Regions from separate parts of the Exiguobacterium sp. Helios genome, predicted to be linked through region 1. Evidence: a T-box and tRNA genes for the amino acid it is inferred to sense, from the RefSeq annotation. Region 1 holds a T-box; the other holds one or more tRNA genes.
What was found. The T-box of region 1 lies ahead of argS (arginine--tRNA ligase). A T-box ahead of a tRNA ligase gene usually reads a tRNA of that ligase, here a tRNA-Arg.

Region 1 (16,346 bases):
TCGCGATGTTTCTCGCCTCGTTTCTCGTGTTGACAGTGACCTTCCTATTGTATGAAGAACCGGCTTGGCTTGCCGTCAGTTACGGTTTTTTACTGGCCAACATTGCGGCCTTGATTGAAGCGGTCTCTTACCGGGATACCGATAACCTGTTGATTCCGCTGACGATCGGAGCTCTTGTCGCCTTTGCCTTGTAAATTACGGACGGTGCAACAGACGACGGACGAAATAACGGCTCCGGATCGACAGGTAGAGCGGAATGGACCGGATTCCAGCATGGCGATACGTCAAATCGCGGCAGATGGTCTTGAAAACAGTCTGATACATCCGTTCCTCTGATTGATCATAAACGGCTGCCCACATGCTGTGTTCAATCATCAAGGAAAGCATGGAATCGAGCTGGAAGACGGTGTCTTCATCCGGTTCGCCGTCCAGTGTCTTACAGAACAGGTCATAACGCATTTCCGCATTGTTGGCAGCGATTGCATGGAACATCATATCGTGACGGTGATCCGGAATCTCGAGCAGCATCGCATACAAGGATTCGAGCACATAGTCGTCATGACCCGGCATGGCTTGCATCATATCGATGGTCATCAAGGTACCTTCTCCGCCAGGACCAATCTTTTTTAAGTACTGAAGAGCATGGGAAGCGGCCTCACCATAAAATTCCCGGTCATAATAATGGACGGCCAAATGCCGGTGGACACTCGGTTCATCCGGAAAAAGCGACAAAGCGGCCAAAAAATGCTGTTCCGCTTCGTGTTGAAATTGTTCGACTTCACTCATCAAGCCGAGCAGCAAGTGAGCCCGGACATGATCGCCGGTTTTAGCACGTGTCTGCTCCAGTTGCCGACGGGCAGCTGAAAAATTTTGCTCATGAAACAACGCATAGGCTTCTGCAATTCCTGGGAGGGGATGGTTCGGTGCTAGCTGCCGAAGTCGCTCAATTTTTTGCTGAAACAGCGTTGGTTCGAATTCAACTGTTAAATGATGTAACAAATCGACTTCCGCAAATGGAATCGTGATCTCGTTTGATTGTGCGTGTAGCGTATGTACCATGTTAAAACCACCTTATATCGTGTTATGTGTTCATCATAAGGGAAATGGAAGACAAGAAACAGTCCGTTGCACGGAGCAACGGACTGTTTCCGGTCATATAGAATGGACTTAAGCGTGTAAGTGAAGAACGTCTTCAACCGATTTGTACGTATATCCGAGATCGCGGGCGACAGCTTCGTACGTGACAAATCCTTGCGCGACATTCAGACCTTTTTCAAGCGAGACGTTTTCGGCGAGTGCACGGTGTGTTCCTTTGTTTGCGAGTTCCAATACATAAGGAAGCGTTGCATTCGTCAAAGCGAGTGTTGATGTGCGTGGAACCGCACCCGGCATGTTAGCGACAGCGTAGTGAACAACACCGAACTTTTCATACGTCGGATCATCGTGTGTCGAAATCCGGTCAACTGTTTCGAAGATTCCGCCTTGGTCAATCGCAACGTCAACGATGACAGAACCCGGTTTCATGCGTTCGACCATTTCAGCTGTGACGAGTTTCGGCGCCTTTGCTCCAGGAATCAAGACGGCACCGACAACAAGATCGCTTTCAGCGACAGCTTCTGCAATCGTATACGGATTTGAAATCAGCGTGTTGATTGAATTACCGAAAATGTCATCGAGTTGACGGAGACGTTCCGGACTGACATCGATGATGGTGACATCTGCACCGAGACCAACGGCAAGTTTTGCTGCGTTTGTTCCAACGACTCCACCGCCGATGACCGTTACTTTACCGCGACGGACACCAGGAACACCTGCAAGCAGGATGCCCATACCACCGTGCGGTTTTTCAAGAAACTGAGCACCGATTTGTGACGCCATCCGACCGGCCACTTCGCTCATCGGTGTTAAGAGTGGTAACGTCCGGTTTTTTTCGACCGTTTCGTATGCGATTGCTGTAATTTTTGAATCGACGAGTGCACGTGTCAACTCAGGTTCTGCAGCCAGATGAAGGTATGTGAACAATGTGAGTTCCGGACGGAAGTATTGATATTCCGAAGCAACCGGTTCCTTAACTTTCAATGCCAGCTCGGCAGTAGCCCAAACTTCAGCCGCTGTCTCGATGATTTGTGCCCCTGCTTGCGTGTATTCTTCGTTTGTAAAGCCGCTCCCCATACCAGCAGTTGTTTCGACGATGACCGTATGTCCTTGACCCGTTAAAGCCGCTACCCCAGCAGGCGTTAACGCGACACGATTTTCATTGTTTTTAATTTCCTTTAATACTCCGATGATCATAAATGCGATCCCCTTTCGCGAATAAACAAACAGTGTGTCACTTCTCCTTCAGTATACGAGAAATGAAAGCGTTCTACTTTATCGGCGATTTCAAAAATACAAGCAATCCTTTGTGAAAAATCACAAAGGATAACGGTCTGCTTTTAAATACAGGTAAAGAAGGGCACGTTCCGGAAGCGACTCCATCCGGATACCGGCTTCTTCCTCGATTCTTCGCATCCGATACAAAATCGTATTCGGGTGGACATGCAGGTGGGAAGCGACCTGTTTGACGTTTCCGTCATAATGAAGGAACCACTCCAACGTCTCACATAACGAAGCGGCATGTTTCCCGTCATAGGCGCGTAATCGCTCAATCTCTTCTAAACGAACGGTCCTTCTGCGCAGACGTTCGGAAAAAATCGGTAACAGCTGGAATAAACCAAGACGCTCATATCGTGTGACGGTATTTAACTCAAACGGAAATGCATCTTTTAACCGGAGAACGATCCCCGTTTCTTCGTAACGTTCCGGAATCGACTGAACGCCGGTAAATACTTCGCTGCTGGCAGAGATGAATTTCGTGTAATTAAATCGTTCGGCAAGCATTTGTCGGAAAGATTGAATGAAGGCATCAAATTGTAATCGTTCGTGGTGGGCATCTTTATCATTTGTGCTGATCCACAAAATAAAATCGGTTTCATCGTACGCGTACAAAAGCGGTCGGACGGTTTGTTGGATAGTCAGCAAATAACGTAACCGATCAGCAAGTCGCGGTGTGATGGCTTCTGAAAACCGGATCACCATCAGGCGACTGATTCCGGGTGGAGCAATGTGTAGTTTAGAGAAGGTCTTTAAAATTTCCGACTCGGACATGTCTTCGTGAAGTAATTCAAAAAAGAATTGTTCGGATTTTTCTTCTTGGCGTTTCTTTTGCATATCGATGGCGAGTAACTGCCGTTGAGCCAGCAAAGCTCCTTTTTTTAAGTCGGATAACTCGGTTTCTGAAAAGGGGATGCTGCGGGCGATTGACCAAATGTACCCTAAAATTTCTGTATCTTGCTTGATCGCAATCGCGACACGGTCATTCAAACCGACACCTGTACGGGCTGAAATGATCAACGGTTCATTTTGTGCCGCAAGATTCTGAATGACTTCGTCTTTCCACAGTTGATCAATGACCGATTCAGGGACGCGTCGCCCGATAATCGTTGCAATCCGGGCCGGGTCCGTATCGGCAGTGTGTGTACTATAAGCAAGCAATCGGTGATTACGATCCTCGATGGTAATTGGAGCACTCAGTGCGACACCAATCGCTTCCGCTAAGTCCTCAAGGGAATGATACGTCGCTTCCAACATAAAAATCAGACCTTCTTTCTCTATATAAAATACTGTTGAAGTAAGTATATCTTTGGTTGTGCATAAGAACAAAGAGTTTTCCGATAAGTTGTAAGTTTTAACAAAATATAAAGAACGGATGAATATGAAAACCAGGCACAAAAAAGACCTCCCGACCGTTATCCGGATCTGCCGGGGAACGGTCGGGAGGCGAAATTATAGGGAGAATCAGCGTCGGACAGAGCGTTTACGACTGTAGACGACGAGTGTCAGTAAGAAAACAAGACTGAGGGCAATCAAGACAATCAGTGAAGCCGTATTGAAATGAAGGACTTCAAGAAGGACGCTTGTTGCAACTGTCAGATAAAAAATACCGAGATATTTTTTGACGAAAGGACTGTCGAAATGAGCCAACTGTTTCGCGCCGATTGGAGCACCAAGTAATGCTCCGATGATTAGCATGACCCCGACGAGGAGATCGACATCTGTACTTGCGACCGTATAGTTGACGAGGCCGGACAAGACGATCAGTAGGGCCGAAGCAATACTCGTTCCGACTGCCCGTTTCAATTCATATCCGGCGATACCGACGAGTAGTGGTGTAATGATGAAACCACCGCTGACACCAAGCAAGGACGAGATGAATCCTGCGAACAGCCCAATGAAACCAAGTGCCAGATACCGGTTTTTCCAACCGGTTTGTGCACCTGACGAGGACTTTGGACGTAAAAACTTATTGGCAAAGTATAATAATAAACCGATATACACAACCGAGATGACGAGATGGGCACCGTTCACTGCCTCTAATCGGAGAACGATCGGAGTCGCGATGGTAGAACCGATGATACCGACTAAACCGACGACCAGGCTGTCACGCCAGACCACATTTTTCAGGCGGAGGTGTGATAGGGTACCGGATACGGTTGAACCGAGCGTCAACATTAAACTCGTCGCGATAGCGACGCTTGGGGAGAAGCCGAGAATCAGTAAAAGCGGTGTTAAGATGATGCCGCCGCCGATTCCAAAGAAACCAGAGATGATACCAATAAAAAAGCCGAGTGGTAAAAAATAATAAAATTCCATGTAAGACATTCCTTTCACGTTCTTTCATACGGTTAGTATGGCAATCCGTTCGTAAAATGTAAAAGGGAACGGCTCCTTCAAGGGGGTTGAAGGAGCCGTTAAGGGGATTATTCTTTTGATGCAGCAACTTCAGTTGCTGCATCAATACCGGTATTGGCTTTGACAAGAATACGTTCGAAGTTACCGGCCACTTCGTCCGATTTCGTAACAAGTGTTCCGATAATCGCACCTAGAAAACCAAGTGGAATCGAAACAATTCCCGGATTCGACAGTGGGAATAATGCTTCCCCGACGAATAAGGCTGAACCGTCAACTGCCCAGATATTAGGACTGAGCGCGACGAGAAGCAGTGAAGAGAAAAGACCGACGACCATACCTGTGACAGCTCCGCCAGTATTGAAACGGCGCCAGAAAATCGTCAGCAAAATGACGGGCAAATTGGCACTGGCTGCCACTGCAAAGGCCAGTGAAACAAGGAAAGCGACGTTCATTGATTGTGCAAATAACGCCAGTACCATCGAAACGAGTGCGACGGCAATGGAAGCGAGGCGCGCAGCCGTCATTTGTTCTTTTTCCGTTGCTTGTCCTTTACGCAGAATATGACTGTAAAAATCATGGGCAAAGGCGGAAGCAGCCGATAAAACCAGTCCGGCCACAACGGCAAGGATGGTCGCAAAAGCAACAGCCGCAACGAAGGCGAACAGTAAGTCTCCACCAAGCGCCTGCGCAAGGAGAGGTGCCGCCATATTACCGGCTGCATTCGCAGCGATGATGTCATCTGCTCCAACGAAGGCAGCGGCTCCAAAGCCGAGGAAAATCGTTAAGATATAAAACGCACCGATGATCCAGGTCGCATAAACAACGGATTTCCGGGCAGTCGGTGCATCTTTAACCGTAAAGAAGCGGATTAAGATATGCGGCAAGCCGGCTGTTCCGAGAACAAGTGCCAAGTTTAAGGAAATCGTATCGAGCGGTAACTTAAACTTATTACCGGGATTCAAGAAGGAGTCACCGAGCGGTGTGGCTTGTTTCACTTCCGAGAACATCTTCATGATCGAGAAGTCGAATTTGGCAAATACCATGAAGGAAATGACGGCTGTACCGGCCATCAGCAAAATCGCTTTGATGATTTGCACCCATGAGGTGGCCGTCATCCCGCCAAACACAACGTACACAGTCATCAGAATACCGACGATGATGACACTTGTCGTATATGGAATTCCGAGTAACAACTCAATCAAAGCACCGGCTCCGACCAATTGCGCAATCATGTAGAAAATGGAAATAACAATCGAGTTCATCGCTGCGACACCCCGAACTTTCGAGGCATTAAAACGGGCAGCAATCATATCAGCCATCGTGTATTTTCCTAAGTTGCGCAACGGTTCGGCAACGAGATAGAGAACAACAAGATAGGCAACGAGAAAACCGATCGAATAAAAAAATCCGTCGAATCCGGCCAGGGCGATCATTCCGGCAATTCCGAGGAAGGAAGCCGCAGACATATAGTCACCGGCAATGGCGATACCGTTTTGAGCACCGGTCAAGCCACCGTCCGCAGTATAAAAATCATTCGCCGTCTTTGTTTTACGGGCAGCGAAATATGTAATGACGAGTGTTAACCCGACAATCGCAGCGAATAGGGCGACAGCGGTATAGTTCATCGTGATTCCTCCTTGATCTGTTCGACCAATCGATCAAACGAACGTGCTTTTTTGTTATAAAGCGTACAAAACGTCCACGTCATGATGAACTGCAGGAAAGCAAATAACCAAGCCCCTGTGATATCACCAAGCAATGGCCGATTCAAGAAGGTAAAGTAGCTGGTCATGATGGGAAGCGTAAAATAAAAAATGAGACAAAATACAATGGCCGGTAAGATGAATGCATTTTTTTCGCGCATCAATTGTTTAAACGATGCACTTTCGACGATTGTCTGGGCAGAGCGTGTCGTTTGCGTCTTCGCTGTTTCAGATACCTGGTGCATGAGACGCCTCCTTTGAAAATGAATTTAAATTCATTATAGAGACAGTTCCTTTGGAAAATCTATCCTAATTTAGAAGGGGGAATTCGAGGTATTATATTAATATTGGTCTTACCATTTTATTGTAAGCGTTTTCAATGTTGGACAAAATGTGAACGTTATTTTAAAAACATATTAATATGAAAAAATGATTCAAAAGTCCTGCCTGGAAAAATAAAGGGAAATGAATAAAAAACGTTGAAATCCGCATAATTAAAAGACACACCCTGATGGAGGATGTGCCGACAGTTGGTTATATCATTTGTTATTGTCCCCGATTTCCTGTTCAAGATCACGTAGTGACTTCGAACGTCGTGCTAGGGCGCGCCGTTTGATGATTTCTTCGACGCCACGACTGACTCCCCAGATGGCGAGTAAAATCAGAAACAGAAAAACAAGACGGATCGGTCGTTCCAAAAATGTTGACCATTCTTTACCGATTAACGAGAAGATGATGACGACGATCAGTCGACCCGCTCCAGCGGCAATCAAATACGTCCGAAGTGACAGTTGAATCATTGCAGAAATCGCTGTAATGATAAAGGCCGGCATGAAAGGAAGTGAAAAGAAAAAACCAAGCGAAATCGGACTCATATGGCGAACCCGTTCAATCCACTGCTGGGCGGCTTTATGTTGTTCAAGCCACCTCGTGACAGGGCGGCGAAATAAATAACGGATACAGGCAAAGACGACAAGGGAACCGAGCATACTACCGACCCAAGAGACGAGTACACCCATCCAAAAGCCATAAGTCGCTGCATTGGCGGAAATGATAAGAACAAGCGGGAGGAACGGAAAAAGTGATTCCAGAAAAGGAGCAATCAATCCGGTCGATGCACCACCCGGAAGATCCTGGAGAAACGTAATCATTTGTTCAATCCACTGACGGACGGTTTGGAGCATTCGGAATCCTCCTTACAAAATAAACTGCTAGTTTCTATTTTAACTCTTTCCCCGTCAGAAAGGAAAAACTTTATCGTGCTGTCCGCTGAACTGGCAATTGTACAATTCAAATGAAGTTGGTATTATACTTAAATGGGTGCGTTTTGCAGGCGTTCCCAGCTAGCTAATAGCTATGACGCTTCGTTCGCCAACGTTCGTTTTACTGCAAAAAACTGACATGGGGGCCAATGAGGATTATGAAACCTTATCGCGTACTATTATTTTATAAGTATGTTCCGATCGACAATGCGGAACAATTAACAAAAGAGCATCTTGCCTATTGCAAAGAGCTTGGCATCAAAGGAAGAATCCTGATTGCACCAGAAGGAATCAATGGCACACTGTCTGGAACAGTCGAACAAACCGATCAATACATGCAGGACCTGCTTGCCGATCCACGGTTTAGTGACATCGAGTTCAAAATTGATGAGGTCGACGAACATGCCTTCAAAAAAATCTTCGTTCGTTATAAAAACGAACTGGTCACATGGCGTTTTGAAGATGAGTTCAACGTGCCGGAAGAAAATGCCGCGTATCTTGAACCGGCCGAGTGGAAAAACATGATGCAAAATGAAGATGTCGTCATTCTGGATGTCCGGAACAACTACGAATACGATCTCGGTCATTTTAAAAATGCCGTCAAGGTCGATGTCGATGCCTCACGTGAATTTCCGCAATGGCTCGATGAAAATGAACACTTGTTTGAAGGAAAAAAAGTTCTGACGTATTGTACGGGCGGTGTCCGTTGTGAAAAATTCACGGCGTATTTCCGTAAACGTCAAAACAGCGATGATATCTTCCATTTAAAAGGCGGCGTCGTCATGTACGGGAAAGATGAAGCAACGCGTGGAGAAGACTGGGAAGGGGAATTGTATGTGTTCGATGAACGCATTCAAGTACCTGTTAACGAAGTCAATCCAACGGTCGTCTCGACTTGTTATTACTGTGGAAAAGACGAAACACGTTACGTGAATTGTGCAAATCCGGAATGTAATCGTCAACACTTCTGCTGTGAAGAATGTGAACCGAAAGTGATGCGTTCTTGTTCAGACGAATGCCGGGAACACCCGCGCAACCGTTATGTAAAAGAACAAATGGAAGAATTGGTAAAGTAATCATGGATGAATAAAAGCAGGCTGACAAAATCCGAATCCGGGATTTCGTCGCCTGCTTTTTTAGGATGAAAATAAGAAACGGAGAATATCCGGCATCCGTTTTGCCCATTCGGTCTCGTGATGGATCGCACCGGGAATGATTTCGTAAGTCGCTTGTTGGACTTTTTTTTGAACGGCTTTCGCAAGAACCTCGTTTGTATGAAGATAGTCATTTTCCGTCATCGGTCCGCTCGTTTCTTTCGTACCAACATCCATATAACAACGCTGGTGCTCGGATAAACGTGGACTGCGCTCAATGAATTCCAGTAAAGAAGAAAAATTCGCCCAACCGGCTGTTGATAAAGCAGCGACACGTGTGAAGATTTCCGGATAAGCGAACAAGCCATACAATGAAATGACACCCCCCATCGAACTGCCGATCATCGTCGTATCCGTCGGAATCGTCGCATACTGCGAGTCAATATACGGTTTTAGTTCATGAACGATCCAGTGCATGTATTGCTTTCCGTTGCCGCCAATCGTCTTGCGATGAGACGGATAGGCCGTGCGCATTAAAAGGGCTTCGTCCGTCCAAGGGGCATACTCATCGTAGCGGTCCATTCCATCATCCGGACTGTCGATGGCGACGATCATCGCATGCAACTGAACAGTATGGAGTGCATGATGGACTTCCCAGCCTTTTCCGAACGAAGCGGTCTCACCACTGAAGACATTTTGACCGTCATGCATATAAATGACCGGGAGCGCTTCGTCGACCGGGAGTTCGGTCGGACGATAAATCCGGATTGTTCGAGGCGAGGCTAGAGTCGAAATCGTTCGTTCAATTTCAGTAATTGACAAGATAGTCACGACCTTTCAAAGGTTAGCGTAATGGGCAGTACAATTCCGACCGTTATGTTTGCCACCGACATAGAGAGCATGATCCGCTTGCCGGAGCGATTCTTCGAACGATCGTTCCGATGGAAATTCGACGGTATCGACGCCAAGACTGATGGTGATGGATAAGCGATGTCTATCGACGACGAACGGCCGGTCGAGGACGGCATGCCGGATTTCTTCGGCGAAATCGATGGCTTCGTTCTGTGGAGCTTGATGAAGTAACAGGACAAATTCTTCTCCGCCGTATCGAGCCGCGAAGACGTTCTGCTTTTTCTGTTGCACGGCCCGGATCCTGCGACCGAGTTCACGCAGAACAAGGTCACCGACCTTATGTCCATACGTATCGTTAACATGTTTGAAGTGATCGATATCAAATAAGATGATCGACAAGGGATAACGGTCAGAGGCAAATTGCTGTGCCCCTTCCTCGTAAAAGGCACGACTGTTGGCGAGCTCCGTCAAAGCATCAGTCCGGCTCTCGGCGTACAGTTGGTATGTTTCCCGTGAACGGTGCAACACCCGACAAAAAATACGTAACAAACGCGAAATCTCGTCCGCACTTGTCGCATCATAGGCATCCGCGGTTTGATGAAATAGGATGATCGATACATCGACATCTTCGTTTGTGATGGATGGAATCGCAATCATCGAATGACGGTCAACGGGTAAGTCAATTTTAATGTCCGTCCCCCAATCGCACCGAAGACCATGGATGATTGGTGTTTGCAGCTGCTCAGCCTTCAGGGAATGGAATAAAGGCAGGACATCGATGATTGTTTTCGTCCGGATATTGTAAATGGTTTGCTTACGCTGTTGCTGAATTGATATCCAACCTTCCGAAAAATCAATCAGATACGGCAAGTCGCGTAATAAGGAGTCAATCGTTTCTTGTTCGAACTGGGAAATCAGCAGATGTTCTTTGGCGTCATCAAACCGTTTGGCTTTTTCATTCGCTTCGATTGTTTCCCCATGCTGTTGGAGCAATCGTTTGAATAAAAATAAGATCAGCGTCGAGACGGAAGCGGCGATGAGCGGGTTCTCATCATAAAACCAGATTCCGAGCAGAGCACTTAAGATACTGATACCGTAGACAAGTGTCTGCAGACGGACAAGGCGCACCCAATCATATTTCAAATATAAGATGCGGTTGACGAACCGGCATTGGAGGTAGGAAACGATCATGACGGTCGTTAAATATCCGAGAAGCGGAAGGAGTGCTCTCGAGTAAGTAAAGTCAGTTCCAATCGGTCCGCCGAGTACTAAATAGACGAGTGACGGAGAGGAAAGATAAACTAAATCAAACAGAGCATTGATCGGATATAAATATAAAAAACGTTGACGGCGAATTTCTTTTTTATGAGAAAAAAACTGAAAGACGAAGATGCCGATTTGGCTGAGAAGAATGGATGGCCATAATCCGTAATTAAGAAAGATGAATAAAATGATCCCTTCCTGAAACGTATAGTAAATGCCTCCACGACGAACATTATCGAACTGGAACAAGATGATGAGTGCTAGAAGATAAGTGGCATTGCCAAATGAGAGCGGAAAGTCGATGAGTGTGGGATGTGTAAGTAAAATGAAGGTAAGCAGACTAGCAACGAGACACAAGACAAGCCAACTGTTTCGTGCGACTTTTTGATAGTAGACCATGATGCGTCTCCCTCCTTTAACAGTCCTTCCCTACTTATACCCGTTTTGTGGAAATTATGATAAGGGATTTACAAAAAAATAAGGTTGAGAGAATGCAGTGAATTGCGTATAATGTGAAAGATATCAAACAATCGATGACGAAGAAAGTAGCGATATGATTTAATCGACCAGCGAATCAGGGAACGGTGAAAGCCTGAACAGATTAGACCATCGTGAAACGCACTTCCGAGATGCTATCCGAATCCATGTGATCAGGCCTAGCCGGGGGAACCCCGTTATCCCCGTTAAAGTGGGTGTCGTACCGTCGACACCAAGAAGAGTGGTACCGCGGTCATTCCGTCTCTTTGCGTGTTGCGCAAAGGGCGTTTTTTATTGGAAAAAATAAACTGTTTGGAGGAAACAAAATGAGTTACAAGCAACAATATGCCCAAGTATTACATGATGTGATTGGTGATGCATTATCACAAGAAGAGATCGAACAGTTGATTGAACAACCAAAACATGAGGATCACGGCGATCTGGCATTCCCATGTTTCCAACTCGCAAAAGCATTCCGTAAAGCACCGATGATGATTGCAACGGAACTGGCTGAGAAAATCGATAATTCACTGTTCTCGAACGTGCAGGCAGCTGGACCGTACGTGAACGTCTTCTTAAACCGGGAAGTTGTTTCGCGTGAAATCATTAAACGTGTTTTAGAAGAACAACAAGCTTACGGATCAAGCGAAGCGAACGGCAAAACAATTGTGACTGACTTTTCATCACCGAACATCGCGAAGCCGTTCTCGATGGGACATTTACGTTCGACAGTCATCGGAAATGCGCTGAACCAGATTTCACGAAAAAAAGGATATGATGTCGTCGGCATCAATCACCTCGGAGACTGGGGAACACAGTTCGGGAAATTGATGGTCGCCTACAATATGTGGGGCAAGGAAGAAGACGTCCGGGCTGAACCGATCAAAGAATTGCTCAAACTGTACGTGCGTTTCCACGAAGAAGCGGAAGAAAATCCGGCTCTTGAAGATGAAGGTCGTGCTTGGTTCAAGAAACTTGAACAGGGTGACGAACAAGCAACAGCACTTTGGACGTGGTTCCGTGAAGTTTCGCTCGTCGAGTTCAACCGTGTCTATGAAATGCTTGGTGTCAGCTTCGACAGTTTGAACGGCGAAGCCTTCTATAATGATAAGATGCAGCATGTCATCGACTTATTGGAAGAAAAAGAGTTGCTCGTCGAGTCGGAAGGCGCAATGGTCGTCGACCTCGAAGCAGAAGGAATGCCTCCTGCCTTGATTAAGAAAAAAGACGGGGCGACATTGTATGCAACACGTGATTTGGCTGCTGCCGTCTATCGTCTTGAGACATACGTTTTCGAGCAGGCCTTTTACGTTGTCGGTGGTGAACAGGCCCTCCACTTTAAACAGCTGTTTGCTGTTCTGAAGAAACTTGGCTTTGAAAATGTCGACGGTATGCACCATGTCCCGTTTGGTCTGATTATGAAAGACGGGAAAAAGATGTCGACGCGTAAAGGACGGATTGTCCTTCTTGAAGAAGTGCTTCAAGATGCAATCAATGTCGCGAAACAAAATATCGCCGAGAAAAATCCGAACCTTGCCAATGCCGAACAGACGGCACGCGAAGTCGGTGTCGGTGCTGTCATTTTCCACGATTTAAAAAATGAGCGCATGAACAACATTGAATTTGATCTCGAACAAATGTTGAAATTTGAAGGGGAAACCGGTCCATACGTCCAATATACAAATGCACGGGCAAATTCATTGTTACGTAAAGGCGAATACGATGGATCAGCTTTTGCGGGTAGCGCAGATGACTATTCATGGGGTGTCGTGTCGATGCTGAACCAGTTCTCGGCAGTGATTGACCGGGCGTTTACACGTCGCGAACCATCGATCATCAGCCGTTATGTCCTCGATTTAGCTCAAAGTTTCAACAAATATTACGGACAGGTTCGTGTCCTCGAAGACGATGCGGAAAAACAATCTCGCCTCGCGCTCGTAAAATCGGTTACGATTGTATTGACGGAAGGATTACGCCTGCTTGGTGTCGGCGCTCCTGAAGAAATGTAAGATAAATCAATTAAAGATGGGGTTATCATATGAACAAAGAGACAATGGAACGGTTACAGCACGCATCTACACAAATGAATCAGGAAGACTTGGCTGCATCCATCGCTTTTATTGCTGACTTTCACGGAAAGGTTGCCACGTGGCTTCCGGGTGAATCAGTCGATTTCATCTTAGATTTCGTGACAGCACCAGGAGCCGATCAAATTGCTCCGATCAGCGGTGACGCACTCGATACGAAAAGTAACTTCGAGTTCTTCATGGAAAAAAAACAGACGCGCAAAAAACTCGGTGAGTTATTGGTGTTATGGAAAGCACCTCGTACGAAAGAGACATTGAATCAAATTGATGCCATTGGTCTAAAAAAATGGTTGGCACGCAATGAATTTCGTTCGGAAGACAAGCCATGGGATTATTTGAACCGCCTTCATGTCCTGTTATTCCTCGATCAAATGACTACGGTCATCGATGATCATCAGTTGACGACATTGTATGAGCAACTCGTTCGGAAAACACCGGTACCGACTAGCTTCGTCCGTCGTCAAGGGGAAGTCCGGCGTGTCGTGAATCAGTTCGCCGATAAAACAGAATTTACACAAGTCGATTTAGTTCGCGCTTCACTCGTGCGTTTTCTGTAAAAGAGATGACGACAAAATCCCCCGCTTCATTCACGAACTGTGAATGAAGCGGGGGATTTTTCATGTCAGGTATTCATTTGACTTGATGAAAGGTGATGGTTTCGGCAGTCGTATCGTATAGTAACCATTCGCGTTCGACCAGAACCGGTCCGACGTTGATGGCGTAACGGCCACGTTTGATGGAAATCGGGATATCATGATGAATCGCTAGACGTTTGCCCTCTTTGAATAGTCCGTGCACATGACTGTGTCCAAAAAATAAGAGTCGGTCGGGATAAGCGGATGTATCGGGCGTCAGATCATAGCTCCATTTCAATTGGTCACCATGAATGAACAAAGCGGACGTGATTTGTTTTGTCCGTTCCGACATGCGCAGCTGATCGAGATAACTGGATATCCCTGCTGGAATCAATGAAAACAAGCGTTCTTCCTGGTTTCCAAGCAATGTCTCAAAAAAAAGCAATTTCAAAAAATCCGGATCAAGCGTCACGATTTGTTCGATTTCTTCAAACGTATACCGTTTGGCCCGCTTTTTTCCGATGTGACACTCATGGACATCCCCAAGCGAAAAGACAACGGCTTGCGGAGCCGTCTGTTGAATATCTGTCAACACAGCACGTGTATCGGATAGTGAACTGTGCAAATCCGTGATGAGTGCATACTGCATCTGGCATCGCTCCCTTGTACTAAGAGTATACCCCGGGTTTCAAGCGGCTCATCCTATTTTTGATTAAGCCGGGTCGACCGTGACACCGCGCTCGGCAAAGACCACTTTTGCAACTTCGAGTGCATTGAGGACACGCGGGAAACCGGTATAAGGGACAAGATGCATGATGGCTTCAACAATCTCATTTCCTGTCAATCCAGTGGTTAAGCCGGTATTAATATGAAGGGCAAGCGTTATCCTTGATGGTGGATATACAGCGCAATAAGCATGAAAAAAAATCCCTTTCTCCAATCGGAGTAAGGGGTTTTTTGTACTTAACGGAAATTGAGGAACTGGACGTCGACCGATAATGGTAATTCGCGGACGATTTGCATGACTTGTTGCAAGTCATCGCGCGATTTGCCTGTGACACGGATTTGATCGTCTTGAATCTGAGTTTTGACTTTGAGTTTGGATTCCTTGACGGCATTGTTGATTTTTTTAGCATCATCACGATCGATGCCGCTTTTGAGAATGACGCGTTGACGGACCGTGTTTCCGGCTGCCTGCTCGACTTTTTCGTATTGCAGGTTTTTCGTCGGGACTTCGCGCTTGATGAGTTTCGCTGTCAGGACATCTTTGACTTGATCGAGTTTAAAATTATCATCTGAAATCAGAATCAAATCTTCTTTCTCGAGTTTCATGTCGCTTTTTGATCCTTTGAAATCAAAGCGGTTCGTGATTTCCTTTAAAGCGACCTGCATCGCGTTTTTGACTTCCTCGATGTTGATTTGTGACACGATATCAAATGAATTGTCTTTTGCTGCCATAAGAATCTCCCCTTTCGTTCCACAACCATTTTAACATATTTGTCCGCAGATGCTTTGACTTCGTGTCGAAGTTTCGGCAAAAGAAAATGGAAGAGAAACAGTCGAATCGTTCATCTGTATGAAATTTTGTTATAATGAAAACCATGAAATGAAAGGGGTGCATGGCTTTGAAACAAACAGCAGATATGTTGACGCTCACACCAGAAGAGCTGGATGAGCGGTATGCCTATAAAGGATCAGATTTAGGAGCAACATTTGATGAAAAAACGATACGGGTCCGTTTATGGGCACCGACGGCTGAACGTGTCGTGATTCGTTTGTACCGGACATTGCGGGCAAGGAAAGTTGAAGAACTTGAATTGGCGGCGGATCAGCAGGGGACATTCGTCGTCGAACTGGATCGTGCTGTGTATGAAGGTTACTTTTATACGTTTCAAGCCAGCATCAACGGACAGAAAGTCGAAGCGGTCGATCCGTATGCAAAAGCAGTCGGGACAAACGGTAAACGGGGAGCATTAATCGATCCGTCCACCACTCAACCCGAGCGTTGGATTGAAGAACGCCCTCTCTTCCATTCGTCACAAGATGCCGTCATCTATGAATTACACGTTCGGGACGCGACGAGCCATTCGGCGAGTGGGGTCATCGAGCGGGGAACGTTCCGCGGATTGACGGAAGCCGGGACACGAACACCATCAGGCGGATTGACAGGTCTTGATTACCTGACGGATTTAGGTGTGACACATGTCCAATTGCTTCCGATTTATGATTTCGGTTCAGTGAATGAAGCCGCACCGAACGATCCGGATAACTACAACTGGGGATACGATCCCGTCAATTATTT
Region 2 (16,346 bases), 270 kb from region 1:
TTCCCGTAATGCTTCATCCACACTCTCGACTCCGATTACCGTGATACCGGGTGGATATGTCCAGCCCCCCAGATTGTTTTTCGGAATGATGGCACGGGTGAAACCAAGCTTCGCCGCTTCCGCGACCCGTTGTTCGATCCGTGAGACGCGTCTGACTTCGCCCGTCAGGCCAACTTCGCCGATGACGACATCTGTTGGTCGGGTCGGCTTATCGCGGAAACTGGATGCGACCGCGACACAAATTGCTAAATCGATGGCCGGTTCATCAAGTTTGACTCCACCTGCCGCCTTAAGATACGCATCTTGCGTCTGGAGCAACAAGCCCGACCGTTTTTCTAAAACAGCCATCAGCAAAGCGACTTTATTCTGATCAATCCCGGTCGCCATACGACGCGGGTTACCAAACGATGTCGGAGAAATCAATGCTTGCAGTTCCACAAGAACTGTCCGAGTTCCCTCCATCGAGGCGACGATGGTCGAACCGGATACACCGGATGTCCGTTCTTCGAGGAAAATCTCCGATGGATTCAAGACTTCTTCAAGACCGGATTCACGCATTTCAAAAATACCGATTTCATTCGTCGAACCGAACCGGTTTTTGACCGCCCGTAAAATCCGGAACGTGTGGTGGCGTTCTCCTTCAAAGTACAGAACGGCATCTACCATATGCTCAAGTAAACGCGGTCCGGCAATCGATCCTTGTTTGGTTACGTGACCGACGATGAAGATTGCAATACCACGACTCTTAGCGATTTTCATCAGCATCGCTGTACATTCCCGGACTTGCGTGACACTGCCCGGAGCCGACTGAATCTCATCGATATACACGGTTTGAATGGAGTCAATGATCAAAAAGCCCGGGTTTTCTTCATCGACGACCCGTTCGATCATGTTCATGTCTGTCTCACTCAAGACAAACAGGTCCTGTGTCGGTAATCCGAGGCGTTCCGCCCGCAGTTTCGTTTGTTTCAGCGATTCTTCCCCTGAAATGTACAGGACTTTTTCTCCACGCGCCGCAAGACGGGCACTGGTTTGAAGCAAGATCGTCGACTTCCCGATTCCGGGATCGCCGCCGACAAGAACCATCGAGCCCGGTACGATTCCACCACCGAGGACCCGGTCAAATTCACCGCTGCCTGTAAAGACACGGCTTTCTTCCTGTGACAAGATATTCGATAAGCGTTCCGGTTTTAATTGTTTGGTTGTCGTATGCACGAAGGCAGAACCGCGCCGTGCTTTTTTCTCTTCAACGACTTCTTCGACCATCGTGTTCCATTCGCCACAGCCGGAACAGCGTCCCATCCATTTGGGAGATTCCGTACCACAACTCTGGCAGACAAATTTCGTCTTTATTTTAGCCACGCGATTCATCCTTTCTTTTTATCAAGAAAAAAATCCAGCTTTCGCCACATACTTGCGAAAGCTGGACCCTGTTGATCAATTATTCGGTCGTTGCTGGTTCAGCCTGATGACGGCGGACGATGAATTCACCATCTTCGACATCAAGTGCCACCCGCTCACCTTTTTGAATATCACCTGCAAGCAAGGCTTCTGACAAACGATCCTCTGCTTCCCGTTGAAGAGCACGACGGATCGGACGGGCTCCGTATTCCGGATCGTATCCGATATCCGCGATTTTCGAAAGCGCGGCTGGCGTCAACTCGAAATGCACTTGTTGTTCCGCAAGACGTTTTTCAAGCGTTTTCGCCATTAATTTCACGATTTCTTCGATGTGTTTTTTCTCGAGTGAGTGGAAGACGATTGTTTCGTCAATCCGGTTCAAGAATTCAGGGCGGAAGGCTTTTTTCAGCTCATCCATGACTTTCCCCTTCATGTCTTTGTACTCGCGGTCCGTATCATCGGAGACTGCGAAACCAACGTATTTGTTACGTTTGAGTGCACTTGCTCCGACGTTTGACGTCATGACGATGATCGTATTTCGGAAGTCGACTGTCCGGCCTTTTGAATCCGTCAAGCGACCGTCGTCAAGCACTTGAAGCAAGATGTTGAAGACTTCAGGGTGTGCTTTTTCGATTTCATCAAGCAAGATGACAGAGTATGGTTTCCGGCGTACTTTTTCTGTTAACTGACCGCCTTCTTCATACCCGACGTATCCCGGAGGAGAACCGACAAGACGACTTGTCGCATGTTTCTCCATGTATTCGGACATATCGATCCGGATGATGGCATCTTCGTCACCGAACATCGCTTCCGCGACAGCCCGGGCCAGTTCCGTTTTACCGACACCGGTTGGTCCGAGGAAGATAAATGAACCAATTGGACGTTTTGGATCTTTTAAACCGGCGCGTGCACGACGGATTGCTTTGGAAATCGATTTAACGGCTTCATTTTGACCGATGACACGTCCATGAAGGATTTCTTCAAGACGCAATAAGCGGTCGGTTTCTTCTTCTGCAATCTTCGTGACCGGAACACCTGTCCAGTTGGCGACGACTTGTGCGATATCCTCTTTCGTCACTTCTAATTTTTCGTTGCCTTGCTTGTTCTGCCATTCTTCTTTCAAACGTTCCAATTCATCACGCAATTTTTGTTCTGTATCACGGAGACTGGCTGCTTTTTCGAATTCTTGACTTTGAACGGCTTCATCTTTGTCTTTACGAATACCTTCAAGCTTCGCTTCGACTTCTTTTAGGTTCGGTGGTGCTGTATAGGAGCGCAAACGAACTTTTGAAGCGGCTTCATCAATCAAGTCAATCGCTTTATCCGGTAGGAAACGATCCGAGATGTAGCGGTCCGAGAGTGTTACCGCTTCTTGGATTGCTTCATCCGTGATCGTCACCCGGTGATGTGCTTCATAACGGTCACGAAGACCAAACAAGATTTGTGTCGCTTCATCTGTTGTAGGTTCAGCCACTTGAATCGGTTGGAAACGACGTTCGAGTGCCGCATCTTTTTCGATGTATTTCCGGTACTCATCGAGTGTCGTTGCTCCGATACACTGGAGTTCACCACGGGCGAGTGACGGCTTGAGGATGTTCGAGGCATCAATTGCCCCTTCTGCTCCGCCGGCACCGATCAATGTGTGCAATTCGTCGATGAAGAGAATGATATTACCGGCCTGACGAATCTCATCCATGACTTTTTTCAAGCGGTCTTCGAACTCACCACGGTATTTTGTACCGGCGACGAGTGTTCCCATATCGAGAACCATGACGCGTTTATTCCGTAACGTCTCCGGCACTTCATTGTTAATGATTTGTTGGGCAAGACCTTCGACGACGGCTGTTTTACCAACACCCGGCTCTCCGATCAAGACCGGATTGTTTTTTGTCCGACGGCTTAAGACTTCAATGACACGTTGGATTTCTTTCGCACGGCCGATCACTGGATCAAGACGTGTTTCCCGTGCCTGTTGTGTCAAGTCGCGTGCGAGACCGTCAAGCGTCGGTGTTGCGACACCAGATCCTGCTTGCGACGCATTGGCTGTCGTTTCACTGTTACCAAGCAGTTGAAGCACCTGCTGACGGGCTTTAGAGAGGCTGATGCCAAGGTTGTTTAAGACACGTGCTGCGACGCCTTCTCCTTCACGGATCAGACCGAGTAAGAGATGCTCTGTACCGACATACGAATGACCGAGTTTACGGGCCTCATCCATCGACAGCTCGATGACTTTTTTCGCGCGTGGTGTATAGTGAATCGTCGTCGCACCGTCTTGGCCGCGACCGATTAAAGCTTCAACTTCCATTTGAATCTTATCTGAACTGAGTCCGAGTGCTGTTAAGGCTTTCGCCGCAATCCCGTCTCCTTCACGTACAAGTCCGAGTAAAATGTGTTCTGTCCCGATATTATGGTGACCAAGACGTACCGCTTCTTCTTGAGCAAGTGCGAGTACGCGTTGAGCACGTTCTGTGAATCGTCCAAACATCATTACGCAAAACCTCCTTGTGTGTGATCCCTGTTTGTCTGTTCGGTTAACATCTGACGAATGATACTCGCTCGTTCGATGTCCCGTTCTCTTGATGTTAATTGTTTCCCGAAATGCTTTTGTAGAAAACCTGTTTGTAGCGATACAAGTAAATGATGGAATAAGTTTGGCGGAAGTTCCACGGCCAAACCGAGGCTATCGGCTAACCGGACATCGGATAAACGCTCCGTTGCTTCCCGTGCCGTAATTAATCGGGCCGATTGCAAAATTCCGGATGACCGGTAAAGCCGGTCTTCTAGTTCTTCTTGATACGTCTCCAATAATCCTTTTCTTGCCGCTTGTTCTGCCTCAATTAATGCTTCAACAGCAAATTGATAATCCGTAATCAGCATATCCTCACTCGCACCAAGTGTCCGTTGATTCGATAATTGGAACATTCGACCGGAAGCATCGCTTCCTTCGCCGTAACGCCCGCGAATCGCAAAACCGAGCTGCCGCAGGTGTTTAATATACCCTTGGATTTGATTGGTCAGGACGAGTCCCGGTAAATGCAACATCACCGAGGCCCGTAGGCCTGTGCCGACGTTACTCGGACAAGTCGTCAAATAACCGAGCGTATCATCAAAAGCTATCTTGAAGCGTTCACTGATTAAACGATCGACCTGCTTTGCCACCCGAAAAGCTTCTTCTAACTGCAAACCCGGTAACAGGGTTTGAATACGAAAATGATCTTCTTCATTCACCATGACACTGATCTGTTCATCTTCACTGATAAAAAGTCCGGTTCGTGGGTGTGTCGCAAGGGCAGGACTGATCAAATGTTTTTCTACTAAAGCAGTTCGCGTTAAGGCATCAACTTGATCGACCCGCCCGAATTGAAATCCTTTTAGTCCGGATAATTGACGTTCTGTTTCGTTGATTAACGCATTTGCCTGTTCTTCTGTCATTCTTGTCGAAAAAGGATAATGGGCTACATTACGCGCTAAGCGAATTCGTGTCGAAACGACGATATCATCGTAAGGTGCCTGTTGATCCATCTTTTGACTAAGAGGTTGCGTCAATAGTTCTTCAAACATGGCGCAAATCCTCCTCCACATTTACAATCTGCTGTTTAATGAGTTCTGCTTCTTCATAGTCTTCCGATAAAATCTTACGGTTCAACTGTTCTTTGAGTCGACTCAACTGTTGTGCCAATCTTTTTTCGACCGACTCTTCTTCAGGACGTGAACCATAATGTTTCGTATGACCGTGTTGAAACTGACGAATCATCCCATCTACTTCTTCTTTGAAAAACGAATAGCATGTTGCACAACCAACTTTTCGCAAATGTAAAAGTTGTTGGCGTGTCATCCCACATGAAGGACAAGCGGTTTCTTGATAGGCTTTTGCCAGTTCTTTTACACAAACTGAACAAAGAACTTGTTCTGTTCCCTCTTGATCTTGTGGGAGTTTGACACGGACGACAGCTTCTCGTTCACCACACCGCTGACAACGCATACACATTCCTCCCGTGTCACAGTCGCTTAATGGTTTGCAGGACGGTCTGCATCAAATGAGCCCGCATCCGGCGTTGATCCTCAAGTGCCATTGGTAGACTTTCCTTTTGCAACAACGATTGAATCAAAATCGCTTCTCGCCGTGTCAACAGCTGCTCGTTTACTAAACGAATCAGATAATCTTCTGCAGCTTGTTCGGTTAAATCGTTTCCAACCCATTGGCTGACTTCATCTAACAGATCATGACTATCTAAAATGACAATCTTTTGAATGCGGATATACCCACCGCCACCACGTTTACTTTCAACAAAATAACCCTTTTCAACCGTAAAACGGGTGTTGATGACATAATTGATTTGTGAGGGTACACAATCAAAACGTTCTGCAATTTCCTGGCGTTTGATTTCAATTTTTTTCTCATCATGTAAAATCTGCTTTAAATAGGCTTCGATGATATCTGTGATGTTTTGCATGGGCACCACCTCTCTGACCATCTTTGACTATTGTTTGATTTAATAGTAATCATCTTAAAAGTGAAATGCAACCATTTAGGCTTTTCATTTGGCATACACAAAAAGACCGACCTGCAAAATGCAGATCGGTCCTTCACTTGCCTGGCAACGTCCTATCCTCACAGGGGGAAGCCCCCAACTACTTTCGGCGTTCAAGTGCTTAACTTCCGTGTTCGGCATGGGAACGGGTGTGACCACTTGGCTATCGTCACCAGACGACGGGCTCGCGCCCTCAAAACTGAAGTCATCAACAAGATCATCTGCTAGAACAAGGCCTCGACCGATTAGTATCACTCAGCTCCGCATGTCGCCATGCTTCCACCCGTGACCTATCTACCTCATCGTCTCTGAGGGGTCTTTCTTGATTACTCAAAGGGAAATCTCATCTTGGAGGGGGCTTCATGCTTAGATGCTTTCAGCATTTATCCCGTCCGCACGTAGCTACCCAGCGATGCTCCTGGCGGAACAACTGGTACACCAGCGGTGCGTCCATCCCGGTCCTCTCGTACTAAGGACAGCTCTCCTCAAATTTCCTGCGCCCACGACGGATAGGGACCGAACTGTCTCACGACGTTCTGAACCCAGCTCGCGTACCGCTTTAATGGGCGAACAGCCCAACCCTTGGGACCTACTCCAGCCCCAGGATGCGATGAGCCGACATCGAGGTGCCAAACCTCCCCGTCGATGTGGACTCTTGGGGGAGATCAGCCTGTTATCCCCAGGGTAGCTTTTATCCGTTGAGCGATGGCCCTTCCATGCGGAACCACCGGATCACTAAGCCCGACTTTCGTCCCTGCTCGACTTGTAGGTCTCGCAGTCAAGCTCCCTTCTGCCTTTGCGCTCTACGAATGATTTCCAACCATTCTGAGGGAACCTTTGGGCGCCTCCGTTACTGTTTAGGAGGCGACCGCCCCAGTCAAACTACCCGCCTGACACGGTCCTCCAGCCGGATGACGGCTGCGAGTTAGAGACTCTATGCATGAAGGGCGGTATCCCAAGGGTGACTCCTCCGAAGCTGGCGCTCCGGTCTCGACGTCTCCCGCCTATCCTGTACATCATGCACAAAGCCTCAATATCAGGCTGTAGTAAAGCTCCATGGGGTCTTTCCGTCCTGTCGCGGGTAACCTGCATCTTCACAGGTACTATGATTTCACCGGGTCTCTCGTTGAGACAGTGCCCAAATCGTTACGCCTTTCGTGCGGGTCGGAACTTACCCGACAAGGAATTTCGCTACCTTAGGACCGTTATAGTTACGGCCGCCGTTTACTGGGGCTTCGGTTCAAAGCTTCGCTTGCGCTAACCCATCCCCTTAACCTTCCAGCACCGGGCAGGCGTCAGCCCCTATACGTCATCTTGCGATTTAGCAGAGACCTGTGTTTTTGCTAAACAGTCGTTTGGGCCTATTCACTGCGGCTCTACTCATGTAGAGCGTCCCTTCTCCCGAAGTTACGGGACCATTTTGCCGAGTTCCTTAACGAGAGTTATCCCGCGCGTCTTAGAATTCTCATCCCGCCTACCTGTGTCGGTTTACGGTACTGGCACCTTCCACCTCACTAGAGGCTTTTCTTGGCAGTGTGAAATCGTGACCTTCGTCCCTACGGGACTCCGCATCGTTCCTCGACTTTGGTGCCTGACGGATTTGCCAATCAGACGGTCTCGAAACTTACACATGCACTTCCATCCGCATGCGTCACTATCCTCCTGCGTCCCCCCATTGTTCAAACGGTGGATCGGTGGTACAGGAATATCAACCTGTTATCCATCGCCTACGCCTTTCGGCCTCGGCTTAGGTCCAGACTAACCCTGAGCGGACGAGCCTTCCTCAGGAAACCTTGGGCTTTCGACGGAGGGGATTCTCACCCCTCTTTTCGCTACTCACACCGGCATTCTCACTTCCAAACGCTCCACTGCTCCTTACGGTACAGCTTCACAGCGGTTTGGAACGCTCCCCTACCATTCCTTACGGAATCCGCAGCTTCGGTGGTATGTTTAGCCCCGTTACATTTTCGGCGCGGCGCCACTCGACTAGTGAGCTATTACGCACTCTTTGAATGGTGGCTGCTTCTAAGCCAACATCCTAGCTGTCTAGGCAGCGCCACATCCTTTTCCACTTAACATACACTTTGGGACCTTAGCTGGCGGTCTGGGCTGTTTCCCTCTTGACTACGGATCTTATCACTCGCAGTCTGACTCCCGAGTATAAGTTGCCGGCATTCGGAGTTTAACTGAATTCGGTAACCCTGTGGGGGCCCCTAGTCCAATCAGTGCTCTACCTCCGGAACTCTCAACCTCGAGGCTAGCCCTAAAGCTATTTCGGGGAGAACCAGCTATCTCCAGGTTCGATTGGCATTTCACCGCTACCCACACCTCATCCCCGCACTTTTCAACGTGCGTGGGTTCGGACCTCCAGTCAGTGTTACCTGACCTTCATCCTGGACATGGGTAGATCACCTGGTTTCGGGTCTACGACAACGCACTATGGCGCCCTATTCAGACTCGCTTTCGCTACGGCTCCGCCTCATCAGCTTAACCTCGCGCGCTATCGTAACTCGCCGGTTCATTCTACAAAAGGCACGCCATCACCCATTAACGGGCTCTGACTACTTGTAGGCATACGGTTTCAGGATCTATTTCACTCCCCTTCCGGGGTGCTTTTCACCTTTCCCTCACGGTACTGGTTCACTATCGGTCACTAGGGAGTATTTAGCCTTGGGAGATGGTCCTCCCGGATTCCGACGGGGTTTCACGTGTCCCGCCGTACTCAGGATCCACTCTGGAGGGAAAACAGTTTCAGCTACAGGGCTGTCACCTTCTTCGGCCGACCTTTCCAGGTCGTTCACCTACTGTCTTCCTTTTTGACTCCGTATAGAGTGTCCTACAACCCCGGAGAGCATGCTCTCCGGTTTGGGCTGTTCCCGTTTCGCTCGCCGCTACTCAGGGAATCGCATTTGCTTTCTCTTCCTCCGGGTACTTAGATGTTTCAGTTCCCCGGGTCTGCCTCACGCTACACTATGTATTCATGTAACATGTCCCATCCCATTACGGATGGTGGGTTCCCCCATTCGGAAATCCTCGGATCAAAGCATACTTACTGCTCCCCGAAGCATATCGCTGTTCGTCGCGTCCTTCATCGGCTCCTAGTGCCAAGGCATCCACCGTACGCCCTTCATACCTTGATCTAGCATTTTGGTATTCTAAGAACACACGTCTAATGACATGGTTATAAAAATTTGATGTCTTGTTGATGTCTTCAGTTTTCAAGGTGCGAGTGTCTCTTGCGAGACTGAGAGACGAGCTCTCAAAACTGAACGATGGGCATGTCCCGTAAGGGACGTTTTCCTTAGAAAGGAGGTGATCCAGCCGCACCTTCCGATACGGCTACCTTGTTACGACTTCACCCCAATCATCTACCCCACCTTCGACGGCTGGCTCCTTGCGGTTACCTCACCGGCTTCGGGTGTTGCAAACTCTCGTGGTGTGACGGGCGGTGTGTACAAGACCCGGGAACGTATTCACCGCAGTATGCTGACCTGCGATTACTAGCGATTCCGACTTCATGCAGGCGAGTTGCAGCCTGCAATCCGAACTGGGAACGGCTTTCTGGGATTGGCTCCACCTCGCGGTCTCGCTGCCCTTTGTACCGTCCATTGTAGCACGTGTGTAGCCCAACTCATAAGGGGCATGATGATTTGACGTCATCCCCACCTTCCTCCGGTTTGTCACCGGCAGTCTCCCTAGAGTGCCCAACTGAATGCTGGCAACTAAGGATAGGGGTTGCGCTCGTTGCGGGACTTAACCCAACATCTCACGACACGAGCTGACGACAACCATGCACCACCTGTCACCCTTGTCCCCGAAGGGAAAACTTGATCTCTCAAGCGGTCAAGGGGATGTCAAGAGTTGGTAAGGTTCTTCGCGTTGCTTCGAATTAAACCACATGCTCCACCGCTTGTGCGGGTCCCCGTCAATTCCTTTGAGTTTCAGCCTTGCGGCCGTACTCCCCAGGCGGAGTGCTTAATGCGTTAGCTTCAGCACTGAGGGGCGGAAACCCCCCAACACCTAGCACTCATCGTTTACGGCGTGGACTACCAGGGTATCTAATCCTGTTTGCTCCCCACGCTTTCGCGCCTCAGCGTCAGTTACAGACCAAAGAGTCGCCTTCGCCACTGGTGTTCCTCCACATCTCTACGCATTTCACCGCTACACATGGAATTCCACTCTTCTCTTCTGTACTCAAGCCTTCCAGTTTCCAATGACCCTCCCCGGTTGAGCCGGGGGCTTTCACATCAGACTTAAAAGGCCGCCTGCGCGCGCTTTACGCCCAATAATTCCGGACAACGCTTGCCACCTACGTATTACCGCGGCTGCTGGCACGTAGTTAGCCGTGGCTTTCTCGCAAGGTACCGTCAAGGTACGAGCATTACCTCTCGTACTTGTTCTTCCCTTACAACAGAGTTTTACGATCCGAAAACCTTCATCACTCACGCGGCGTTGCTCCATCAGACTTTCGTCCATTGTGGAAGATTCCCTACTGCTGCCTCCCGTAGGAGTCTGGGCCGTGTCTCAGTCCCAGTGTGGCCGATCACCCTCTCAGGTCGGCTATGCATCGTCGCCTTGGTGGGCCATTACCCCACCAACTAGCTAATGCACCGCAAGGCCATCCCAAGGTGACGCCGGAGCGCCTTTCATCATCAGACCATGCGGTCTGAAGAACTATTCGGTATTAGCTCCGATTTCTCGGAGTTATCCCAATCCTTGGGGCAGGTTCCTTACGTGTTACTCACCCGTCCGCCGCTCATTCCCTTCACTTCCCTCCGAAGAGTTCCGTGAGCTTCCTGCGCTCGACTTGCATGTATTAGGCACGCCGCCAGCGTTCGTCCTGAGCCAGGATCAAACTCTCCATAAAGTGTTTGACTTGCTCGTTGTGTGACCGAAGTCACGTTGACGAAGCTTGCGCTTCATTCATTGTTTGTATCCGAAGATACGTTTTTTGCCTCATCGTTCAGTTTTCAAAGTTCGTCATAAAAATGGTGGAGCCTAGCGGGATCGAACCGCTGACCTCCTGCGTGCAAGGCAGGCGCTCTCCCAGCTGAGCTAAGGCCCCATTAAGGGATTAAATTGAAGATGGTCGGGAAGACAGGATTCGAACCTGCGACCCCTTGGTCCCAAACCAAGTGCTCTACCAAGCTGAGCTACTTCCCGAAAAGTGCACCCTGAGAGATTCGAACTCCCGACCCCTTGATTCGTAGTCAAGTACTCTATCCAGCTGAGCTAAGGGTGCGGGGTAATTAATCAAACAGTGAAATTTAAATGGTACCGAGGGCCGGAATCGAACCGGCACGGGGAAACCCCCGCAGGATTTTAAGTCCTGTGCGTCTACCAGTTCCGCCACCCCGGCAGGGTGTTAAAAGGTAGCATCTACACTTTTTCAAGGTCGATGATGATATTTAAGGTGAAAATGGTGCCGGCAACAGGAGTCGAACCCGCGACCTACTGATTACAAGTCAGTTGCTCTACCAGCTGAGCTACACCGGCAAGTGTAATAAAAAATGGTGGAGGATGACGGGATCGAACCGCCGACCCTCTGCTTGTAAGGCAGATGCTCTCCCAGCTGAGCTAATCCTCCATATGTATCGCCTGGCAGCGTCCTATCCTCACAGGGGGAAGCCCCCAACTACTTTCGGCGTTCAAGTGCTTAACTTCCGTGTTCGGCATGGGAACGGGTGTGACCACTTGGCTATCGCCACCAGACATCTATGATCTTAACATTATGTTTCCATAACGTCAAGCACTTTTTTGAAAGGCTCGCGCCCTCAAAACTGAAGTCATCAACAATGCATCTGCTAGAACAAGGCCTCGACCGATTAGTATCACTCAGCTCCGCATGTCGCCATGCTTCCACCCGTGACCTATCTACCTCATCGTCTCTGAGGGGTCTTTCTTGATTACTCAAAGGGAAATCTCATCTTGGAGGGGGCTTCATGCTTAGATGCTTTCAGCATTTATCCCGTCCGCACGTAGCTACCCAGCGATGCTCCTGGCGGAACAACTGGTACACCAGCGGTGCGTCCATCCCGGTCCTCTCGTACTAAGGACAGCTCTCCTCAAATTTCCTGCGCCCACGACGGATAGGGACCGAACTGTCTCACGACGTTCTGAACCCAGCTCGCGTACCGCTTTAATGGGCGAACAGCCCAACCCTTGGGACCTACTCCAGCCCCAGGATGCGATGAGCCGACATCGAGGTGCCAAACCTCCCCGTCGATGTGGACTCTTGGGGGAGATCAGCCTGTTATCCCCAGGGTAGCTTTTATCCGTTGAGCGATGGCCCTTCCATGCGGAACCACCGGATCACTAAGCCCGACTTTCGTCCCTGCTCGACTTGTAGGTCTCGCAGTCAAGCTCCCTTCTGCCTTTGCGCTCTACGAATGATTTCCAACCATTCTGAGGGAACCTTTGGGCGCCTCCGTTACTGTTTAGGAGGCGACCGCCCCAGTCAAACTACCCGCCTGACACGGTCCTCCAGCCGGATGACGGCTGCGAGTTAGAGACTCTATGCATGAAGGGCGGTATCCCAAGGGTGACTCCTCCGAAGCTGGCGCTCCGGTCTCGACGTCTCCCGCCTATCCTGTACATCATGCACAAAGCCTCAATATCAGGCTGTAGTAAAGCTCCATGGGGTCTTTCCGTCCTGTCGCGGGTAACCTGCATCTTCACAGGTACTATGATTTCACCGGGTCTCTCGTTGAGACAGTGCCCAAATCGTTACGCCTTTCGTGCGGGTCGGAACTTACCCGACAAGGAATTTCGCTACCTTAGGACCGTTATAGTTACGGCCGCCGTTTACTGGGGCTTCGGTTCAAAGCTTCGCTTGCGCTAACCCATCCCCTTAACCTTCCAGCACCGGGCAGGCGTCAGCCCCTATACGTCATCTTGCGATTTAGCAGAGACCTGTGTTTTTGCTAAACAGTCGTTTGGGCCTATTCACTGCGGCTCTACTCATGTAGAGCGTCCCTTCTCCCGAAGTTACGGGACCATTTTGCCGAGTTCCTTAACGAGAGTTATCCCGCGCGTCTTAGAATTCTCATCCCGCCTACCTGTGTCGGTTTACGGTACTGGCACCTTCCACCTCACTAGAGGCTTTTCTTGGCAGTGTGAAATCGTGACCTTCGTCCCTACGGGACTCCGCATCGTTCCTCGACTTTGGTGCCTGACGGATTTGCCAATCAGACGGTCTCGAAACTTACACATGCACTTCCATCCGCATGCGTCACTATCCTCCTGCGTCCCCCCATTGTTCAAACGGTGGATCGGTGGTACAGGAATATCAACCTGTTATCCATCGCCTACGCCTTTCGGCCTCGGCTTAGGTCCAGACTAACCCTGAGCGGACGAGCCTTCCTCAGGAAACCTTGGGCTTTCGACGGAGGGGATTCTCACCCCTCTTTTCGCTACTCACACCGGCATTCTCACTTCCAAACGCTCCACTGCTCCTTACGGTACAGCTTCACAGCGGTTTGGAACGCTCCCCTACCATTCCTTACGGAATCCGCAGCTTCGGTGGTATGTTTAGCCCCGTTACATTTTCGGCGCGGCGCCACTCGACTAGTGAGCTATTACGCACTCTTTGAATGGTGGCTGCTTCTAAGCCAACATCCTAGCTGTCTAGGCAGCGCCACATCCTTTTCCACTTAACATACACTTTGGGACCTTAGCTGGCGGTCTGGGCTGTTTCCCTCTTGACTACGGATCTTATCACTCGCAGTCTGACTCCCGAGTATAAGTTGCCGGCATTCGGAGTTTAACTGAATTCGGTAACCCTGTGGGGGCCCCTAGTCCAATCAGTGCTCTACCTCCGGAACTCTCAACCTCGAGGCTAGCCCTAAAGCTATTTCGGGGAGAACCAGCTATCTCCAGGTTCGATTGGCATTTCACCGCTACCCACACCTCATCCCCGCACTTTTCAACGTGCGTGGGTTCGGACCTCCAGTCAGTGTTACCTGACCTTCATCCTGGACATGGGTAGATCACCTGGTTTCGGGTCTACGACAACGCACTATGGCGCCCTATTCAGACTCGCTTTCGCTACGGCTCCGCCTCATCAGCTTAACCTCGCGCGCTATCGTAACTCGCCGGTTCATTCTACAAAAGGCACGCCATCACCCATTAACGGGCTCTGACTACTTGTAGGCATACGGTTTCAGGATCTATTTCACTCCCCTTCCGGGGTGCTTTTCACCTTTCCCTCACGGTACTGGTTCACTATCGGTCACTAGGGAGTATTTAGCCTTGGGAGATGGTCCTCCCGGATTCCGACGGGGTTTCACGTGTCCCGCCGTACTCAGGATCCACTCTGGAGGGAAAACAGTTTCAGCTACAGGGCTGTCACCTTCTTCGGCCGACCTTTCCAGGTCGTTCACCTACTGTCTTCCTTTTTGACTCCGTATAGAGTGTCCTACAACCCCGGAGAGCATGCTCTCCGGTTTGGGCTGTTCCCGTTTCGCTCGCCGCTACTCAGGGAATCGCATTTGCTTTCTCTTCCTCCGGGTACTTAGATGTTTCAGTTCCCCGGGTCTGCCTCACGCTACACTATGTATTCATGTAACATGTCCCATCCCATTACGGATGGTGGGTTCCCCCATTCGGAAATCCTCGGATCAAAGCATACTTACTGCTCCCCGAAGCATATCGCTGTTCGTCGCGTCCTTCATCGGCTCCTAGTGCCAAGGCATCCACCGTACGCCCTTCATACCTTGATCTAGCATTTTGGTATTCTAAGAACACACGTCTAATGACATGGTTATAAAAATTTGATGTCTTGTTGATGTCTTCAGTTTTCAAGGTGCGAGTGTCTCTTGCGAGACTGAGAGACGAGCTCTCAAAACTGAACGATGGGCATGTCCCGTAAGGGACGTTTTCCTTAGAAAGGAGGTGATCCAGCCGCACCTTCCGATACGGCTACCTTGTTACGACTTCACCCCAATCATCTACCCCACCTTCGACGGCTGGCTCCTTGCGGTTACCTCACCGGCTTCGGGTGTTGCAAACTCTCGTGGTGTGACGGGCGGTGTGTACAAGACCCGGGAACGTATTCACCGCAGTATGCTGACCTGCGATTACTAGCGATTCCGACTTCATGCAGGCGAGTTGCAGCCTGCAATCCGAACTGGGAACGGCTTTCTGGGATTGGCTCCACCTCGCGGTCTCGCTGCCCTTTGTACCGTCCATTGTAGCACGTGTGTAGCCCAACTCATAAGGGGCATGATGATTTGACGTCATCCCCACCTTCCTCCGGTTTGTCACCGGCAGTCTCCCTAGAGTGCCCAACTGAATGCTGGCAACTAAGGATAGGGGTTGCGCTCGTTGCGGGACTTAACCCAACATCTCACGACACGAGCTGACGACAACCATGCACCACCTGTCACCCTTGTCCCCGAAGGGAAAACTTGATCTCTCAAGCGGTCAAGGGGATGTCAAGAGTTGGTAAGGTTCTTCGCGTTGCTTCGAATTAAACCACATGCTCCACCGCTTGTGCGGGTCCCCGTCAATTCCTTTGAGTTTCAGCCTTGCGGCCGTACTCCCCAGGCGGAGTGCTTAATGCGTTAGCTTCAGCACTGAGGGGCGGAAACCCCCCAACACCTAGCACTCATCGTTTACGGCGTGGACTACCAGGGTATCTAATCCTGTTTGCTCCCCACGCTTTCGCGCCTCAGCGTCAGTTACAGACCAAAGAGTCGCCTTCGCCACTGGTGTTCCTCCACATCTCTACGCATTTCACCGCTACACATGGAATTCCACTCTTCTCTTCTGTACTCAAGCCTTCCAGTTTCCAATGACCCTCCCCGGTTGAGCCGGGGGCTTTCACATCAGACTTAAAAGGCCGCCTGCGCGCGCTTTACGCCCAATAATTCCGGACAACGCTTGCCACCTACGTATTACCGCGGCTGCTGGCACGTAGTTAGCCGTGGCTTTCTCGCAAGGTACCGTCAAGGTACGAGCATTACCTCTCGTACTTGTTCTTCCCTTACAACAGAGTTTTACGATCCGAAAACCTTCATCACTCACGCGGCGTTGCTCCATCAGACTTTCGTCCATTGTGGAAGATTCCCTACTGCTGCCTCCCGTAGGAGTCTGGGCCGTGTCTCAGTCCCAGTGTGGCCGATCACCCTCTCAGGTCGGCTATGCATCGTCGCCTTGGTGGGCCATTACCCCACCAACTAGCTAATGCACCGCAAGGCCATCCCAAGGTGACGCCGGAGCGCCTTTCATCATCAGACCATGCGGTCTGAAGAACTATTCGGTATTAGCTCCGATTTCTCGGAGTTATCCCAATCCTTGGGGCAGGTTCCTTACGTGTTACTCACCCGTCCGCCGCTCATTCCCTTCACTTCCCTCCGAAGAGTTCCGTGAGCTTCCTGCGCTCGACTTGCATGTATTAGGCACGCCGCCAGC

Region 2: it encodes a tRNA-Arg, which carries the amino acid that the T-box ahead of argS (arginine--tRNA ligase) is inferred to sense. The anticodon was not compared.

The regions. Positions count from the first base shown of each region.
Region 1 is NZ_CP053557.1:55,704-72,049, reverse strand. It holds gene HNY42_RS00405 (diacylglycerol/polyprenol kinase family protein) at 1-194, shown strand, start outside; gene HNY42_RS00400 (tetratricopeptide repeat protein) at 196-1,059, opposite strand; gene ald (alanine dehydrogenase) at 1,168-2,292, opposite strand; gene HNY42_RS00390 (PucR family transcriptional regulator) at 2,413-3,630, opposite strand; gene HNY42_RS00385 (sulfite exporter TauE/SafE family protein) at 3,838-4,692, opposite strand; gene HNY42_RS00380 (solute symporter family protein) at 4,800-6,356, opposite strand; gene HNY42_RS00375 (DUF485 domain-containing protein) at 6,353-6,679, opposite strand; gene HNY42_RS00370 (TVP38/TMEM64 family protein) at 6,974-7,618, opposite strand; gene HNY42_RS00365 (oxygen-dependent tRNA uridine(34) hydroxylase TrhO) at 7,855-8,772, shown strand; gene HNY42_RS00360 (alpha/beta hydrolase) at 8,833-9,621, opposite strand; gene HNY42_RS00355 (GGDEF domain-containing protein) at 9,628-11,304, opposite strand; T-box leader at 11,430-11,651, shown strand; gene argS (arginine--tRNA ligase) at 11,709-13,391, shown strand; gene HNY42_RS00345 (hypothetical protein) at 13,421-14,026, shown strand; gene HNY42_RS00340 (metallophosphoesterase family protein) at 14,100-14,693, opposite strand; partial or broken gene HNY42_RS00335 (carboxymuconolactone decarboxylase family protein) at 14,757-14,924, opposite strand; gene HNY42_RS00330 (YajQ family cyclic di-GMP-binding protein) at 15,008-15,502, opposite strand; gene pulA (type I pullulanase) at 15,664-16,346, shown strand, end outside.
Region 2 is NZ_CP053557.1:329,434-345,779, reverse strand. It holds gene radA (DNA repair protein RadA) at 1-1,362, opposite strand, end outside; gene clpC (ATP-dependent protease ATP-binding subunit ClpC) at 1,442-3,889, opposite strand; gene HNY42_RS01810 (protein arginine kinase) at 3,889-4,962, opposite strand; gene HNY42_RS01805 (hypothetical protein) at 4,955-5,383, opposite strand; gene HNY42_RS01800 (CtsR family transcriptional regulator) at 5,400-5,855, opposite strand; rRNA gene rrf (5S ribosomal RNA) at 5,995-6,110, opposite strand; rRNA gene HNY42_RS01790 (23S ribosomal RNA) at 6,159-9,073, opposite strand; rRNA gene HNY42_RS01785 (16S ribosomal RNA) at 9,239-10,800, opposite strand; tRNA gene HNY42_RS01780 (tRNA-Ala) at 10,923-10,998, opposite strand; tRNA gene HNY42_RS01775 (tRNA-Pro) at 11,020-11,096, opposite strand; tRNA gene HNY42_RS01770 (tRNA-Arg) at 11,102-11,175, opposite strand; tRNA gene HNY42_RS01765 (tRNA-Leu) at 11,206-11,292, opposite strand; tRNA gene HNY42_RS01760 (tRNA-Thr) at 11,354-11,429, opposite strand; tRNA gene HNY42_RS01755 (tRNA-Val) at 11,445-11,520, opposite strand; rRNA gene rrf (5S ribosomal RNA) at 11,530-11,645, opposite strand; rRNA gene HNY42_RS01745 (23S ribosomal RNA) at 11,739-14,653, opposite strand; rRNA gene HNY42_RS01740 (16S ribosomal RNA) at 14,819-16,346, opposite strand, start outside.